Regions from separate parts of the Streptomyces sp. NPDC088097 genome, predicted to be linked through region 3. Evidence: riboswitches for the same ligand, from Rfam matches in the RefSeq annotation. Region 3 holds a riboswitch; each other region holds the start of a gene.

Region 1 (5,789 bases), on a different contig from region 3:
TCGACGCCGAGCTCGCCGACCTGCTCCGCTTCGACTGCCAGCCGCTGCCCGGGCTGCTGGCCGAGAAGCTCCTCTCGTACAGCCCGCACCTGGACCGGGTCTTCTTCGGCAACAGCGGCACCGAAGCCGTGGAGACGGCCCTGAAGTTCGCCCGGTACGCCACCGGGCGGCCCAGGATCCTCTACTGCGACCACGCCTTCCACGGGCTCACCACCGGCTCCCTGTCGGTCAACGGGGAGGCCGGATTCCGGGACGGCTTCGCCCCCCTGCTGCCCGACACGCGCGTCCCCCTCGGCGACCTCGCGGCCCTGGAGCGCGAGCTGGCGCACGGCGACGTGGCCGCCCTGATCGTCGAGCCGATCCAGGGCAAGGGGGTCATCGCCGCGCCGCCCGGGTACCTGCGCGCCGCCCAGGACCTCCTGCACCGGCACAAGGCGCTCCTGATCGCCGACGAGGTGCAGACCGGCCTCGGCCGCACCGGCGACTTCTACGCCTACCAGCACGAGGCCGGCGTGGAGCCGGACCTGGTGTGCGTGGCCAAGGCCCTGTCCGGCGGGTACGTGCCCGTCGGGGCCACCCTGGGCAAGGACTGGATCTTCCAAAAGGTCTACTCGTCCATGGACCGGGTGCTCGTGCACTCCGCCAGCTTCGGCTCCAACGCCCAGGCGATGGCCGCCGGACTGGCCGTCCTCGGCGTCATGGAGGACGAGGGGCTGGTGGCGCGGGCGCGCGCCACCGGAGACCTCCTGCGCGGCCGGCTCGCCGCGCTCGTGGACGAGTACGAGATGCTGCACGAGGTGCGCGGACGCGGACTGATGATCGGCATCGAGTTCGGCCGGCCCTCCTCGCTCGGCCTGCGCGGTCGCTGGGCCATGCTCCAGGCGGCCCGCAAGGGGCTCTTCGCGCAGATGGTGGTGGTGCCGTTGCTGCACAAGCACCGGATCCTCACCCAGGTCTCGGGGGACCACCTGGAGGTCATCAAGCTCATCCCGCCGCTGATCGTGGACGAGGGCGACGTCGACCGGTTCGTCGGCGCCTTCCGCGAGGTCATGGACGAGGCGCACGCCGGGGGCGGCCTGATGTGGGACTTCGGCCGGACGCTCGTCAAGCAGGCCGTCGCACAGCGCTGACGGCCCACCGGGGCGCGGGAGGAAGAGGCGCGGGGGGGACGGGGTGCGCGCACCCCGTCCCCTCCCGGACCTCAGTCGAGCAGCCGCTCCCGCAGCCGGTCCAGGGTCTCGGGCGCGAGTCCGAGGCCCTCGGCGAGGTAACGGTCCACCGTGCCCCAGTCCTCCGCGATGGCCTCGAACGCCGCGAGGAGGTACTCGGCGCGGGCGTCGAAGAGCGGCGCGAGCAGCTCCGTCACCTCGGGGGAGCGGGGCGCGGCGGAGTCGGAGCCCCGGCGCACCAGGTAGCGGTTGTGCGGGACGTTGGACAGCACGTAGTCGGCGACGACCGCCTCGCGCTCGACGCCCAGCGCGAGCAGGGTCACGGCGATCGACAGCCCGGCCCGGTCCTTGCCCGCGGCGCAGTGCATGAGCGCCGGCACGCTGTGCTCCGCCAGGGCGCGCACCACCCGGCCGTGCTCGGCGGTGCGGGTGCGGACGATCACGCGGTAGGAGTTCGCCATCCGGGCGGCGGCCCGGCCCTCGCCGAGGGCGGAGCGGAGCTGGTCGAGTTCCCCGTCGCGGACCATCTTCCAGAACTCGCGGCCGTCGGCGGGATCCGACAGCGGGATGTTGACGTTGAGCACGCCCGGCAGTTCGACGTCCCGCCCCTCCAGGGAGTGGTCGGCGGTGTTGCGGAAGTCGAAGATGGTGTGGAGCCCCAGGGACGCGAGGAACTCCGCGTCGTTTTCGGTGGCATGAGCGAGATGTCCGCTTCGGAACAGCACGCCCGGCCTGACCCTGCGCCCGTCAATGGTGGGCAAACCGCCCACATCGCGGAAATTGCGCACTCCGGACAACGCCACCCCGGGTTCGGGTGCGGCCGGATGGGGCTGGGGTATCTGCTGGGTCACGAGTACTCCTCCGCGTCGTCGAGCGTGCTGTGTGTCCGAATTGGACAGATTGCTTCCAACTTGCCATATGAGGTGCTGAGATCGCGCCGGGCTCCGTGAGCCAGATCATACGGTGACCGTGCGTGCCTGATCACGCGATTCGAATTCCCTTGTCGGGGCGCTGTTTGACGGTTCGGAACGGACGGAGGGTAACCGGAATTCGGTCGAGCCCTCACGCCTGTTATCGCGTCAGGGAATTCGTGGCTTGTTGTGTGCGGCCCGGCTCGATTACCTTCGCGATCGATCCGGGTGGACCGCCTAATCCTGCCGCCGCCCGGCAACCGCACCCGACTCGACGCGCGCGGCAGGAGCGGGGGAACCAGGTAAGCCGCCGTTTTCGGATCTTTCTCCGGAACGGCTCGGGGTGAAGCCGTACTCATGGACCCAGTCGTGGCCCACGGGCACGGCCGGACATCTCCAGTCCGAACCCGACAGCTCACCTCGTAGGCGACGGAGAGGAATTCGCCATGCCCCCGAAGGGTAAGCACCGCCGTCCGAAGTCCCGTTCCATATCCCGCGGGTTCGCCGTGGCCGGCACCGGTGGCGCCGCCCTCGCGCTGCCGCTGATGGGCGCCGCCGGCGCCCACGCCGCCGCCCCGGCCGCGACCACCGCCCTGCCGGCCCAGGCCCCGCAGGTGCCCGCCGCGCTCCAGGCCGCCGCCCCCGCGTCGGCTCCCGCCCGGACCGGGTCCGCCCCGACCTCGTACGTGGTCGTCTCCGGCGACTACCTCTCGAAGATCGCCGCGGAGCGCCACCTCGACGGCGGCTGGGAGCGGCTCTACGAGGACAACCGCGAGGCCGTCGGGACCGACCCCTCCCTCATCCACCCGGGCCTGAAGCTCACCCTCGGCGGACCGGGCACGGCCGCCCCGTCCGGCTCCGGCGACGCGGAGCCTTCGAGCGCGACCGGATCCGGCCGCGAGGACACCTCCGACGAGGGCGCGGACTCGGGTACGGGCGCGGACGAGGCCCCCGCCGCTCCCGTCGAGCGGGCCGCCCCGGCGAAGCCGGCCAAGCCAGCGAAGCAGGCCAAGCCGGCGACCGCCGCCGACTCCTCGGGGTCCACGACGCCCTCGACCGGCTCCGGTTTCGTCGCTCCCGTCGATGGGGGCACCTCCACCCCGTACCACCAGAACGGCAGCATGTGGTCCTCCGGTTACCACACCGGCGTCGACTTCATCGCGAGCACCGGCACCCCCGTCAAGGCGGTCGGCGCCGGCACCGTCGTGTCCGCCGGCTGGGGCGGCGCCTACGGCAACGAGGTCGTCATCCGGCACGCCGACGGCAAGTACTCCCAGTACGGCCACTTCTCCTCGCTGTCCGTCTCGGTGGGCCAGACCGTCACCGCCGGCCAGCGGATCGGCCTCTCCGGCGCCACGGGCAACGTGACCGGCCCCCACGTGCACTTCGAGATCCGCACGGGTCCGTCCTACGGCTCGGACATCGACCCGCTCGCCTACCTCCGCTCCAAGGGCGTCAGCATCTGAGATCACCCTCCGCGCGAGCGGGTGAGCACGTGAGGTCGGGGCCCGAGGGGGGTCCCGGCCTCACGTGTACTTATTCCTTATCCCGCGCGTGGTATAGATCACGGTCCGTCAACCCCTCATTACGTTGGCGTAGGTTGCTCACGGGAGTGAAGGATGGGCTCTCGTGGCAGCGACGACGACGACACTCAAGACCATCGGCTCGTACGCGGCGATCGGGGACAGCTTCACCGAAGGAGTGGGGGACCCGGGACCCGGGGGCTCCTTCGTCGGCTGGGCGGACCGGCTCGCCGTGCTCTTGGCCGACCGGCGTGACGAACACGACTTCAGGTACGCGAACCTCGCGGTGCGCGGCAGGCTCCTCGACCAGGTCGTGGCCGAGCAGGTCCCCCGGGCCAAGGAGCTGGCCCCCGACCTGGTCAGCTTCTGTGCGGGCGGCAACGACATCATCCGGCCCGGCAGCGACCCCGACGACGCGGCGGACCGGTTCGAGGCGGCGGTGGCCGACCTCACGGGCTCCGTGGGCCTCGTCCTGATCACCACCGGCTTCGACACCCGGGGCGTGCCGGTCCTCAAGCACCTGCGGGGCAAGATCGCCACGTACAACGCCCACGTGCGCGCCATCGCCGACCGCTACGACTGCCCGGTGCTCGACCTCTGGTCGCTGAAGTCGGTCCAGGACCGCCGTGCCTGGGACGGCGACCGCCTCCACCTCTCGCCCGAGGGGCACACCCGCGTCGCCCTGCGCGCCGCGCAGGTCCTCGGCTACGCGGTCCCGGCCGACCCCGACCAGCCCTGGCCGCCCACGCCGCCGCGCGGATCGGTGGACGTCACCCGGGACAACATCCAGTGGGCCCGCGAGTACCTCGTCCCCTGGATCGGGCGCCGCCTGCGCGGGGAGTCCTCCGGAGACCACGTGGAAGCCAAGCGTCCGGACCTCCTCCCGCTGTAGGCCGACCCCGTCGGCCCGGCGGGACGGGCGGGACGGGAACGACGCAGGGGGCGCGCGGGGATTCCGGGGGCGCGAAGCGGAATCCTCGGGGCGCCGTGCGCGTTGGGACGGTCATAGAGGTACGACCGTCCCACCGTCCTGCACCTTTCCCAGGAGGCGCCTTGACCGGCTCCCTTCCCCTGCGTCCCCGGCTGCGCGCCCTGCGGCCCGAAGCCTTCGGCGCGGATCCGTCCGGCGCGAGGCTCGACCGGATCCTGCGCTCGCCGAACTTCGCCGACGGGGTCTTCCAGAACCCGGTCGGCGCCCGGACCAGGCCCTCCGGCTCGATGGCCGAGTTCGCCAAGATCTACTTCCACAAGGAGCAGCGGCTCCGGCGCAACCCCGGCGCCCCCATCCCGGTGTACCCGACGACCCTCGCCGAACTGGCGAAGCCGCCGGTCAGCGGGTTGCGCCTGACCTGGATGGGGCACTCCACCGTCCTCGTCGAGATCGACGGGCGCCGCGTGCTCTTCGACCCGGTGTGGGGAGAGCGCTGCTCCCCCTTCCCCTTCGCGGGCCCCAAGCGGCTGCACCCGGCGCCGGTGCCGTTGGCCTCCCTGGGCACGGTGGACGTCGTGGTCATCTCCCACGACCACTACGACCACCTGGACCTGCCCACGATCAAGGCCCTGGCCCGCACCGACACGGTCTTCGCCGTCCCCCTGGGCGTCGGAGCCCACCTGGAGCGCTGGGGCGTGCGCCCCGACCGGCTGCGCGAGCTGGACTGGAACGAGTCCACCGAGGTCGCCGGCCTCGCGCTGACGGCCACCCCGGCCCGCCACTTCTGCGGGCGCGGCCTGCGCAACCAGCAGTACACCCTGTGGGCCTCCTGGGTGGTGGCGGGCGAGGAGCACCGCGTCTACCACAGCGGGGACACCGGCTACTTCCCCGGCTTCGCGGAGATCGGCGCCGCGCACGGGCCCTTCGACGCCACGATGATCCAGATCGGTGCCTACTCGGAGTACTGGCCGGACATCCACATGACCCCCGAGGAGGGCATGCGGGCCCACCTCGACCTCCAGGGCGGAGTGGCGCGCGGCACGATGCTGCCGATCCACTGGGGCACCTTCAACCTGGCCCCGCACCCGTGGGACGAGCCCGGCGAGGGCACCATCGCCGCCGCCGAGTCGGCCGGGGCCGCCATCGCCCTGCCGATCCCCGGCCGGCCCTTCGAGCCGGGCGCCGCCGACGCCCCCGACGAGCCCTGGTGGCGTCCCTTCGTGGCGGGCGGCCCGGTACCGGTTCCGGCCGTGGC
Region 2 (5,789 bases), on a different contig from region 3:
GGAAGGCCACCTCGGCCTCGTCGGCCGGGGCCGAGGCGGGCCGGCCGTTGGGGCCGATGCGGTCGAAGCGGACGGTGGCGATGAACTCCCCGCCGATGGTCGCGGCGAGACCGACCCGGTCCACGTAGTCGTGGTGGGTGAAGCGGTGGACGTCGCGGTCCGAGAGACGGGGGTGGGGGGCGAAGAACCGGTAGTACTTCGACTCGTCCGAGACCTGCGCGTAGAAGCTGACCAGGCGGTCCGCGTCGGCGGTGGTGATGGGACGGATCCGGGCCGTGCCGCCGTCGCGCAGCACGACGTCCGCCTCCCAGTGGGCTGGGTACGAAGGGTCCGACGCCGAGGTCATGGGGCCACCCTAAGGGGCGATCCGACCCTGTGTGCGAGTGCCACGGCGGCCTCCTCGCCGCGCGCGCGGCGAATGCGGGGACCGGGGGCAAACCAAGGCAAGCTGGGGAGGGTCGAACGGCGGCACGATCGGGCCGAAAGTCGGTCCTGGCATTCCGGACGCCGTGAGAGACTGGTCTAGACAACCGTAAGAACCTGAAGGGCATCACCATGGCAGAGCGCCGCGTCAACGTCGGGTGGGCCGAGGGCCTGCACGCTCGTCCCGCCTCGATCTTCGTCCGCGCGACGACCGCTTCCGGCGTCCCGGTGACCATCGCGAAGGCGGGCGGCGACCCCGTCAACGCCGCGTCGATGCTGGCGGTCCTGGGCCTGGGCGCCCAGGGCGGCGAGGAGATCGTCCTGGCCTCCGAGGCCGAGGGCGCGGACGCCGCGCTGGACCGCCTCGCGAAGCTGGTCGCCGAGGGTCTCGAAGAGCTCCCCGAGACCGTCTGACCCTTCGGGTCCGGTTCACCACCGACAGACCGCCGAAGCCGCGGCCGCCGTCACCACGGGGCCGCGGCTTCGTCGTTGCCGGCACCGGTCGGGTTGCCGGGACCGGTCGGTCCATGCCGGGACCGGTCGGTCGTTGCCGGGACCGGTCGGTCGATGTCGCCGGGGCCCGTCGATCGATGTCGCCGGGGCCGGTCGATCGGGGCCGCGCGCAGGCGACCCCGCCTCCGGTGAAGGCGGCGCAATTCCGGCAGGGCGAATTCCGGGGAGATAAATATCCTGGTTCCGGGCAGACGAATGTCCGGGTAGGCAGTCTGGATTCCCGGAATGCCTCGGCTACGAGAATTCGGGCCGCATGGCGCCATCACAAGCCATCACAATGGCGCCCGGCATCGCCCGAAATCATGCGCGAATACCACCCGGATCCTTTTGTATACGGGCCGTGTTAATGCGGACCTCCCGCCGTGTTTACGGCAGGTTGCGAACTCCTCACCGAGGCACCGGGGCACGCGACTCGCTCGCCGCCTCGACCGGCGCCGGGGGCCGCGGCCGGAGCCGGTAGGCCCCGGTGGCCCGCTCCGCGTGCTGCGCGGCCAGCGCCCTGGCCCGCTCCGCGTCGCCGCGCGCCACCGCGTCCACGATCGCCCCGTACTCCGTCCAGGAGTCCATCGGCCGCGCCGGCGCGTCCACCAGGTACATCCACGCGATCTTGTGCCGGGTCTGGGTCAGCAGGGCGATCAGCCCGGGACTGTCGGAGGCCTGGGCCAGGGTCTCGTGGAACCAGCCCCCCAGGGCCCTCAGATCCTCCCCCTGCCCCCTCCGGGCCCGCTCCTGGCCCAGCCTGACCAGTCCGCGCAGCACCTTCAGGTGGGCCTCGCCGCGCCGGTGGGCGGCGCGGGCGGCGGCGAGGGGCTCCAGCAGCATCCTCAGTTCCAGTAGGTCGGCGGCCTCCTGGGCGCTCGGTTCGGCCACACAGGCGCCCGCGTGCCGCCGGGTCGTGACGAACCCCTCGGACTCCAGCGTGCGCAGCGCCTCGCGGACCGGGACGCGCGAGACTCCGTACCGGCGGGCGAGCACCTCCTCGGTGAGCCGGCCTCCGGGGCCGAAGAACCCGGAAACGATGTCGTCGCGGATCGCTGTGCATACCGCGTGCGCAGGAATTCGCAAGGCCGGACCTCCGCTTGATTTCGACGGCCGGCGTCATCGCCGGGATCGTGACCGTGCTGCGACTCTATTGCAACACACGATAATTTCCGAGGACGGCCTGAATTACGAAACATTCCGCACGTGCGGGAAACGAAGAAGACCCCGGCTCGGAGAGCCGGGGTCTTCTTCGTCGATGTGCGTGCGGATCAGACGTCGACGCCGTGGCTGCGCAGGTACGCCAGCGGGTTGATGTCGGTGCCGTACGTGGCGCCGGAGCGGGCCTCGAAGTGCAGGTGGGCACCGCTGGAGTTGCCGGTGTTGCCGGACAGGCCGATCTGCTCGCCGGCGCCGACGGTCTGGCCGACGGAGACGCTCAGCGAGGACATGTGTCCGTACTGGGTGTAGGTGCCGTCGTTGTGGCGGATGACGACGTTGTTGCCGTACGCGCCACCCCAGCCGGCCTCGACGATCGTGCCCGCGCCCACGGCGTGGACCGTGGTGCCGGAGTCGGCGTGGAAGTCGATGCCGGTGTGGCTGCCGGAGGCCCACATGCCACCACCGGCGCCGTAGTTCGTGCTGACGTACGAGCCCGTGATCGGGGCGACGTAGGCGTTGAGGCGCTTGCGCTCCTCGTCGCGGGCGGCGCGCTCGGCGGCATCGCGCTCGGACTTCGCCTTGGCCTCGGCGGCCTCGGCGGTGCGCTTGGCCTCGGCGGCCCGCTGCTTGGCGTCGGCCTCGGCCTGGGCCTGGACCGCGATCGCCTCAGCGGCGCGCTGCTGGGAGTCGACCTGGTCCTGGAGGTCGGCCTGGAGGCCGTCGGCCACGACGATCGAGTTCTGGCCGGTGTCCTCGGCGGAGTGACCGTTGTTGTCGGCCGCGAAGGCCGGGGCCGCGATGGTGGCGACCACGCCCGTGGTGGCGAGGGCGGCTATGCCGGCGTAGCCGGCGGTCTTACGGCTCAAACGGCTGGAACCACGGTGCTTGCCGGGAGCTGCGGTACGACTGCCAAACGCCATGAAGGGGCTGATCCTTTCCTTCCCTCTCGCCTACCGGGTTAGCTGACGGGTTCGGAGCAGGAAGGTCTCCTACGGGCCCCCTCTTGCGAGGCGGTCCGATTCACCCCAGGGACGCATGTGGGTCCCCGGCTCCCCAGGCTCGCGCCTGACGGGGACTCGGCGATCGCTGTCCGGTGCCGCGGGTGCGGCGGGCACAACTGACGGACAGCAAGAGCGACGCTAGGCGGACCGCCAGTCGATCACCAAACAGACGAGCTATTTTGTTGCGTACGCCACACCGCATACGCGCAACCTCCGCAGTAAAGCGGACAAAAAGGGGTTCCGGCGGTGAATCCGCCGGAACCCCTTGTCAGAGCCCGGTGTTAGGGGTCGGCGGTGGAGCCGCGGTCGGAGCCCGGTCGGGACTCCTTCCCCCCGACGTCAGTTGGTGACGACGGTGACCTCGCCGATCCCGAGGGCCCGTACGGGCTCCTCGATCAGGGCGGCGTCGCCCACCAGGACGGTGACCAGTCGGTCCACCGGGAAAGCGCTCACGACCGCCGAAGTGGCCTCGGCCGTACCGGTTTCCGCGAGGCGCGCGTACAACCGCGCCTGGTAGTCGTCCGGCAGCTCCTGCTCCACCTGGTCGGCGAGGGTGCCGGCGACGGAGGCGGCCGTCTCGAACTTGAGCGGGGCCACGCCCACCAGGTTCTGCACCGCCACGTCCCGTTCGGCGTCGGTCAGTCCGCCCTGGGCGAGGGTGCGCAGCACCTTCCAGAGGTCGTCCAGCGCCGGACCGGTGTTGGGGGTGTCCACGGAGCCGCTGATGGCGAGCATCGAGGCGCCCTTGCCGTCGGCGGTGGAGCGCAGCACCTGGCCGAAGGCGCGTACCCCGTAGGTGTAGCCCTTCTCCTCGCGCAGCACCTTGTCCAGGCGGGAGGTGAGGGTCCCGCCGAGGCAGTAGGTGCCGAGCACCTGCGGGGCCCAGACGATGTCGTGCCGGTCCGGTCCGATCCGGCCGATGAGCAGCTGGGTCTGCACCGCCCCGGGCCGGTCCACGATGACCACGCGGCCCGTGTCGTCGGCCGTCACCGGCGGGACCGGGAGCGGCGCGGCGGTGTCGCCGGTCCAGGTGCCGAGGGTGTCCGCCAGCACGGCGTCCAGATCGATGCCGGTCAGGTCGCCGACGACCACCGCGGTGGAGGTGGCGGGGCGCACGTGGGCCGTGTAGAAGGCGCGTACGGCCGCCGCGTCGATCCGCGCGACCGTCTCCTCGGTGCCCTGGCGCGGGCGGGACATGCGCAGGGTCGCCGGGAACAGCTCCTTGGAGAGCTGCTTGGCGGCGCGGCGCTGCGGGTTGGCCAGCTCGTGCGGGATCTCGTCGAGCCGGTTGCGGACCAGGCGGTCGACCTCGTTGTCCGCGAAGGCGGGCGCGCGCAGCGCCTCGGCGAGCAGTCCGAGCGCCTTGTGCAGGCGGGAGGCCGGCACCTCCAGGGAGACCCGCAGACCGGGGTGGTCGGCGTGCGCGTCGAGGGTGGCGCCGCAGCGCTCCAGCTCGGCGGCGAACTCCTCGGCGGAGTGCTTGTCGGTGCCCTCCGACAGGGCGCGGGCCATGATGGTCGCCACCCCGTCGAGGCCCTGCGGCTCGGCGTCCAGCGGGGCCGCGAGGTTGATCTCCACGGCGACGACCTGTTGGCCGGGGCGGTGGCAGCGCAGCAGGGTCAGGCCGTTGGACAGCGTGCCGCGCTCGGGGGCGGGGAACGCCCACGGCTGGGGCTCGCCGGCCTCGGGGCGCGGGTGGAAGGTCATCGTGACGGCTGCGGTGTCGCTCACTGCTCCGCCCCTTCGTTCTCGTCGGATCCGGTCTCGTCGGAGTCCGTGTCCGTGTCTTCGGCAGCGACCGGTTCGTACACCAGGACCGCGCGGTTGTCAGGGCGCAGTCGGGCCGCGGCCACGGCCTGCACCTCCTCGGCGGTGACGTCCAGGACGCGCCCGACGGCCGTCAGCGCCAGCTGCGGGTCGCCGAACAGGACCGCGAAGCGGCACAGTTCGTCGGCGCGGCCGGCGACGGTGCTGAGGCGGTCCAGCCATTCGCGTTCCAGCTGGGCCTGCGCGCGCTCCATCTCCTCGGCGGTGGGGCCCTCGGCGGCGAACCGGGCGAGTTCCTCGTCGACGGCGGCCTCGATGGCGGGGACCTCGACGCCGCTGGAGGTCTTGACGTCCAGCCAGCCCAGCGAGGGCGCGCCGGCCAGGCGCAGCATGCCGAATCCGGCCGCCACGGCGCTCTGGTCGCGGCGCACCAGGCGGTTGTGGAGGCGGGAGGACTCCCCTCCGCCGAGCACGGTGAGGGCCACGTCGGCGGCGTCGCACTCGCGGGTGCCGTCGTGCGGGAGGCGGTAGGCGGCCATCAGCGCGCGGGCCGGGACCTCCTCGACGATCTCCTCGCGCAGCTGCGCGCCCATGACCTCGGGCAGGGAGCCGTCGCGGGGCGGCTGCTTGCCGTCGTGCGCGGGGATGGTGCCGAAGTACTTCTCGACCCAGGCGAGCGTGCGCACGGGGTCGATGTCGCCCACGACCGACAGGACGGCGTTGTTGGGCGCGTAGTACGTACGGAAGAAGTGGCGCGCGTCCTCCAGGGACGCGGCGTCCAGGTCGGCCATGGAGCCGATCGGGGTGTGGTGGTAGGGGTGGCCCTCCGGGTAGGCGAGGGCGGTCAGCTTCTCGAACGCCGTGCCGTAGGGGACGTTGTCGTAGCGCTGACGACGCTCGTTCTTGACGACGTCGCGCTGGTTCTCCATGGACTCCTCGTCCAGG
Region 3 (5,789 bases):
CCGCCGTCCCGACGGTTCCGCCGTCCACCGCGCCCGGCACCCCGACCGCGCCGGGCACTCCCACCGCGCCCGGCACCCCCACCGCCCCGGTGGACCCGACGGCCCCGGTCACCCCGACCGCCCCCGTGGACCCGAGTGCCCCCACCGTTCCGGTCGACCCGAAGGCCGAGGCCGGTGACGGCGCGGGCAAGCACCGCGGCCCGGCCGCGCTGGAGCTCCCCGGCACTCCTGGCGCGTCGTCAGGGACCGCTGAGCCCACGTACACGGTGAAAGCGGGCGACAACCTGACCGACATCGCGAAGGCCAAGGGACTCGGCGGGGGCTGGAACGCGCTCTACGAGGCCAACGAGCAGGTCATCGGCGGGGACGCAGACCTCATCAAGCCCGGCCAGAACCTGGATCTAACCAAGTAATAGGGGCAGTTCGGGCATCCAGAAAGAGCTGAATGTCCGTTATCGCCAAATGAGACATGCGTCTCTTCCGGTCAACTGGCGTGTCCCGTTCCGGAACTTCCGCAAACCCCGTCCTCACCTGCGCAAACGTGGTTCGCAACGGTGCAAGTGGGGCGGTTTCTCCCCGATGTCGCGCGTTGAACATCGGGGAGAGACCTGCCTACCTTCTGAATCGCTCGCCACCGCGGGCTCCTTCGACCGCATCGCCGAATCCTGCCGGCGGACGGAGGGAACACACGTCGCGTAAGCGCCGAAGGCAGGAGCGGGGGAACCAAGGTAGGCGCCGGGAACGGCCGTTGAGAGACGGTCACGAACCGGCTAGGGGTTAAGACGTGCGCTAGGTCGCACGGCCGGGCAACTCATCCGCCCGAACCCGACAGCTCACCTCGAAGGCGTCGGTGAGGAGAAATCCATGCTGCTTTCCGGCAAGGGCAAGCACCGCCGCGGCTCCAAGGCCGTCCGTATCGTCACGCTCGCCGGTGTCGCCGGTGTCGCCGTCGCCGCCCCGCTGATGACCGCGGGTGCCGCGAGCGCCGCCACCGCCTCCGAGTGGGACAAGGTCGCGTCCTGCGAGGCCGGTGGCAACTGGTCCATCAACACGGGCAACGGCTACTACGGCGGCCTGCAGTTCTCGTCGTCCACGTGGGCGGCGTACGGCGGCAAGGCGTACGCCTCGCAGGCCAACCAGGCCAGCAAGTCCCAGCAGATAGCCATCGCCGAGAAGGTCCTCAAGGGCCAGGGCAAGGGCGCCTGGCCGTCCTGCGGCGTCGGCCTGTCCAACTCCTCCTACAACGGCGGCGGCTCGACCACCACGCCCGCCAAGCCGAAGCCGGAGACCCCCAAGCCCGCGAAGCCGGCCACGCCGAAGCCGACCGCGCCGAAGACGCAGACCCCCCGCGACGAGGCCCCGGTGACCCGCTCCGAGCGCACCGAGACCCCCGCGCCGACGAAGACCGAGACCTCGACCGAGGCCCCCAAGACGGGCAACGGCTCCTACGTGGTCAAGTCGGGCGACACCCTCGGCTCCATCGCCAAGGCGAACAACGTCAAGGGTGGCTGGGAGAAGCTCTTCGAGCTGAACAAGGACATCGTCAAGGACGCGAACCTGATCTTCCCGGGTCAGAAGCTGCACCTCGGCTGAACCTTCGGGTAACAGCACCCCCGCACCACCCGCCGCCCGGCGCGCCGTTCGCGCGCCGGGCGGCGGCATGTCCCGGCCCGGGGCCCGGCTGATCAAGAGTCGTATGTCCTGGATGAAGGGTATTCGGGCCCTTTTTCGTCCCAGGACCCGGGCGGTCGGCCGGTCGACCGGCCCGATCCGGTTAGGCTCTAGTCGGCAAGGCCGTCCCGCGGCCTGACACACCACCGCACACCCAGCGTCACATCCCAGAAGGAGATGCTCGTGCCCTCCATCGACGTCGTCGTAGCCCGGGAAATCCTGGACTCCCGAGGCAACCCCACGGTCGAGGTCGAGGTGGGCCTCGACGATGGCAGCACCGGCCGTGCTGCCGTTCCGTCCGGCGCCTCCACCGGTGCGTTCGAGGCCATCGAGCTGCGTGACGGCGACCCCAGCCGTTACTTCGGCAAGGGCGTCGAGAAGGCCGTCCTCGCCGTCATCGAGCAGATCGGACCGGAGCTCGTCGGCTACGACGCCACCGAGCAGCGCCTGATCGACCAGGCCATGTTCGACCTGGACGGCACCGACAACAAGGGCTCCCTCGGCGCCAACGCCATCCTCGGCGTGTCCCTGGCCGTGGCCCACGCCGCGTCCGAGGCCTCGGACCTGCCGCTCTTCCGCTACCTCGGCGGCCCGAACGCGCACCTGCTGCCCGTTCCGATGATGAACATCCTCAACGGGGGGTCGCACGCCGACTCCAACGTCGACATCCAGGAGTTCATGATCGCCCCGATCGGCGCGGAGTCCTTCTCCGAGGCGCTGCGTTGGGGTGCGGAGGTCTACCACACCCTCAAGAAGGTCCTGCACACCAAGGGCCTCTCCACCGGTCTCGGCGACGAGGGCGGCTTCGCCCCGAACCTGGAGTCCAACCGCGCCGCGCTCGACCTCATCGTCGAGGCCATCAAGCAGGCCGGCTACGTCCCGGGCAAGGACATCGCGCTGGCGCTCGACGTCGCCGCGTCCGAGTTCTACAAGGACGGCAAGTACGAGTTCGAGGGCCAGTCCCGCTCGGCCGCCGAGATGACCGAGTACTACGAGGAGCTCGTCTCCGCGTACCCGATGGTCTCCATCGAGGACCCGCTGTACGAGGACGACTGGGCCGGCTGGAAGACCCTCACCGACCGCCTGGGCTCCAAGGTCCAGATCGTCGGCGACGACCTCTTCGTCACCAACCCCGAGCGCCTCGCCCGCGGCATCGAGGAGGGCTCCGCGAACGCCCTGCTCGTCAAGGTGAACCAGATCGGTTCGCTGACCGAGACCCTCGACGCCGTCGAGATGGCCCAGCGCAACGGCTTCAAGTGCATGATGTCGCACCGCTCCGGCGAGACCGAGGACGTCACCATCGCCGACCTCGCCGTCGCCGTGAACTGCGGCCAGATCAAGACCGGCGCCCCGGCCCGCTCGGACCGCGTCGCCAAGTACAACCAGCTGCTGCGCATCGAGGAGATCCTCGACGACGCCGCCGTGTACGCGGGCCGTTCCGCGTTCCCGCGCTTCAAGGGCTGACGGCTCCCGGGCGAAGGCCGCGCCTAGCCTCCGTACGTCCCCGCACTCGGTCCCGTACCGTGGGCGGGGACGTATTGCGTACTGCGCACAGGGGAGGCGGGGCGATGGCCGGGAACCGTGATCGGTTCTCCACCTTCTCGACGGCGACCAGGCTCAAGGAGCTCGGCGAGCGGACCGCGGCGCACGTCTACCGCTCCCAGTCGCGCCGTCACATCCGCCGCAGCCGGCTGACGGGCCGTGCGGCGCTGCTGGTGCTCGTCCTCTGTACCCTGGTCGTCGCCCTCGCGTACCCGATGCGCCAGTACGTCTCCCAACGCTCGGAGATCGCCGACCAGCAGCGGGGCGCCCACGACGCGCGCAAGCGCCTCGACGAGCTCCGCGACGAGAAGGCCCGCTGGCAGGATCCGGCGTACGCGGAGCAGCAGGCGCGCGAGCACCTGCACTTCCTGCGCCCGGGGGAGATCGGCTACATCATGACCGACCCCGGTTCCGGGGCCGCGGAACACCGCCGCGGCGGCCAGGCCGGTGCCGACCGGCCCTGGTACTCGAACGTCTGGGACGGGGTCGACAAGGCCGACCGCCCGGGCGAGTGATCCCGCAACCCACCCACGAGAACGAAGAGACTTCCTCCAGGCATGCAGACGCCCCCGCCCCAGACCGACCGGACCGAGCCGACCGACGCCGACATCGAGGCCTTCCAGCAGCAGCTCGGCCGCCCCCCGCGCGGGCTGCGCGCGATCGCGCACCGCTGCCCCTGTGGTCAGCCGGACGTGGTCGAGACCGCCCCCCGGCTGCCCGACGGCACGCCCTTCCCGACGCTGTTCTATCTGACCTGCCCGCGCGCCGCCGGTGCGATCGGCACGCTGGAGGCCAACGGCGTGATGAAGGAGATGCAGGCCCGGCTCGCCGAGGACCCGGAGCTGGCCGACGCCTACCGGGCCGCGCACGAGGACTACCTCACCCGCCGCGACGCCATCGAGGTGCTCCAGGGCTTCCCGAGCGCGGGCGGCATGCCCGACCGCGTGAAGTGCCTGCACGTGCTGGTCGGCCACTCCCTGGCCGCCGGCCCGGGCGTGAACCCCTTCGGCGACGAGGCCCTGGCCATGCTGCCCGAGTGGTGGGCCAAGGGCGCCTGCGTCACCCCGTGCGCGGAGCGCAAGGAATCCGACGCGTGATCCGGGTCGCGGGCATCGACTGCGGTACGAACTCCATCCGCCTCCTCGTCGCGGACCTGGACCCGAGCACCGGCGGGTTCACCGAGCTGGACCGCCGGATGATCGTCGTCCGGCTGGGCCAGGGCGTGGACAAGACCGGCCGGTTGGCCCCGGAGGCCCTGGAGCGCACCTTCGCGGCCTGTCGCGAGTACGCCGCCGTGATCAAGGAGCTGGGGGCCGAACGGCTCCGCTTCGTGGCCACCTCGGCCTCGCGCGACGCCGAGAACCGGGACGAGTTCGTCCGGGGCGTCCTGGACATCCTGGGCGTCGAGCCCGAGGTGATCTCCGGGGACCAGGAGGCGGAGTTCTCCTTCACCGGCGCCACCAAGGAGCTGACCGGTCGCCAGGACCTGGAGCGGCCCTTCCTGGTCGTGGACATCGGCGGCGGCTCGACCGAGTTCGTGGTCGGCGAGGAGCACGTGCGCGCCGCCCGCTCCGTGGACGTGGGCTGCGTCCGCATGACCGAGCGCCACCTGGTCGTGGACGGCGAGGTCACCGACCCGCCCACCGCCGAGCAGGTCGCCGCCATGCGCGCCGACATCGAGGCGGCCCTCGACCTGGCCGCCGAGACGGTGCCGCTGGCCGAGGCCCGCACCCTGGTGGGCCTGGCCGGCTCGGTCACCACGGTGGCCGGGATCGCGCTGGGGCTGTCGGAGTACGACAGCGAGGCGATCCACCACGCCCGGATCTCCTACGACCGGGTCCGCGGGATCAGCGACCGGATGCTCACCGCCACCCACGCCGAGCGCGCCGCGATCCCCGTGATGCACCCGGGACGGGTCGACGTGATCGGTGCGGGCGCCCTGGTGCTCGTCGCGATCATGGAGCGGACCGGCGCCGCGGAGGTCGTGGTCTCGGAGCACGACATCCTCGACGGCATCGCGTGGTCCCTGGTCTGACCGACGCACGGCTGAACGGCGGCGCCCCGGTGGGTTCACCGGGGCGCCGCCGTCGTGTGCGGCAGGTGCTCCGGCGGATGCCGATCCGGAGCCGGTGGAGGCCCTTTCCCGGTCGGCCGAACCGGTCCGCAGGGGCTGTTCGGTGGCCCTTCGGAGGCCTTCCGGGGGTCGAAAGGCCCGTCGTCCACATGAACTTCGTGAAGTTCTTCACAAGGAAAAGAGGTCCGTTGGGGCGAGGAAGGGGCCCTTCGGGGCCGATCCGGGGGTCGAGAGGCCGTTTCGGCGGGTGTTTGTGCGATGAACGGAGGCTGCGGGTTTCGTATCGGAGGTAAGAACGAACCCGGGTGGTCCACTCCGCTTGAGGGCCTGGAGGCCAGTTCAGGACGGGTGAACAACGACTCCCGTTACACAGTGGTTCCCGTTGCGCGGCATGACTTGAGTCACGTGGGCCGCGCAGTGTAGCAGAGGCCTCACGACACCTTGTGAAGGGGCTCACGAGCGTCACCCCCAGGGGTGCTGGATACTCGTTCCATGAGCACCA

What was found. A riboswitch is a leader RNA that binds a small molecule or an ion and turns the genes downstream of it on or off. The one in region 3 is predicted to bind cyclic di-AMP.
Positions count from the first base shown of each region.
Region 1: another riboswitch for cyclic di-AMP. It lies ahead of ACIOD1_RS14210 (LysM peptidoglycan-binding domain-containing M23 family metallopeptidase); the one in region 3 lies ahead of ACIOD1_RS25105 (transglycosylase family protein).
Region 2: another riboswitch for cyclic di-AMP. It lies ahead of ACIOD1_RS16870 (M23 family metallopeptidase); the one in region 3 lies ahead of ACIOD1_RS25105 (transglycosylase family protein).

Region 1 covers NZ_JBIUTJ010000004.1:24,057-29,845, reverse strand. Annotated here, with positions in the region: gene ACIOD1_RS14220 (aspartate aminotransferase family protein) at 1-1,130, shown strand, start outside; gene ACIOD1_RS14215 (tyrosine-protein phosphatase) at 1,202-2,020, opposite strand; cyclic di-AMP (ydaO/yuaA leader) riboswitch at 2,343-2,522, shown strand; gene ACIOD1_RS14210 (LysM peptidoglycan-binding domain-containing M23 family metallopeptidase) at 2,527-3,546, shown strand; gene ACIOD1_RS14205 (SGNH/GDSL hydrolase family protein) at 3,710-4,495, shown strand; gene ACIOD1_RS14200 (MBL fold metallo-hydrolase) at 4,657-5,789, shown strand, end outside.
Region 2 covers NZ_JBIUTJ010000004.1:668,556-674,344, forward strand. Annotated here, with positions in the region: gene ACIOD1_RS16855 (GNAT family N-acetyltransferase) at 1-346, opposite strand, end outside; gene ACIOD1_RS16860 (HPr family phosphocarrier protein) at 556-837, shown strand; partial or broken gene ACIOD1_RS16865 (GntR family transcriptional regulator) at 1,280-2,001, opposite strand; gene ACIOD1_RS16870 (M23 family metallopeptidase) at 2,187-2,996, opposite strand; cyclic di-AMP (ydaO/yuaA leader) riboswitch at 3,009-3,168, opposite strand; gene ACIOD1_RS16875 (pitrilysin family protein) at 3,417-4,784, opposite strand; gene ACIOD1_RS16880 (M16 family metallopeptidase) at 4,805-5,789, opposite strand, start outside.
Region 3 covers NZ_JBIUTJ010000010.1:81,824-87,612, reverse strand. Annotated here, with positions in the region: gene ACIOD1_RS25110 (transglycosylase family protein) at 1-413, shown strand, start outside; cyclic di-AMP (ydaO/yuaA leader) riboswitch at 691-862, shown strand; gene ACIOD1_RS25105 (transglycosylase family protein) at 865-1,593, shown strand; gene eno (phosphopyruvate hydratase) at 1,849-3,135, shown strand; gene ACIOD1_RS25095 (septum formation initiator family protein) at 3,240-3,728, shown strand; gene ACIOD1_RS25090 (DUF501 domain-containing protein) at 3,771-4,310, shown strand; gene ACIOD1_RS25085 (exopolyphosphatase) at 4,307-5,248, shown strand; gene ACIOD1_RS25080 (NAD(P)/FAD-dependent oxidoreductase) at 5,780-5,789, shown strand, end outside.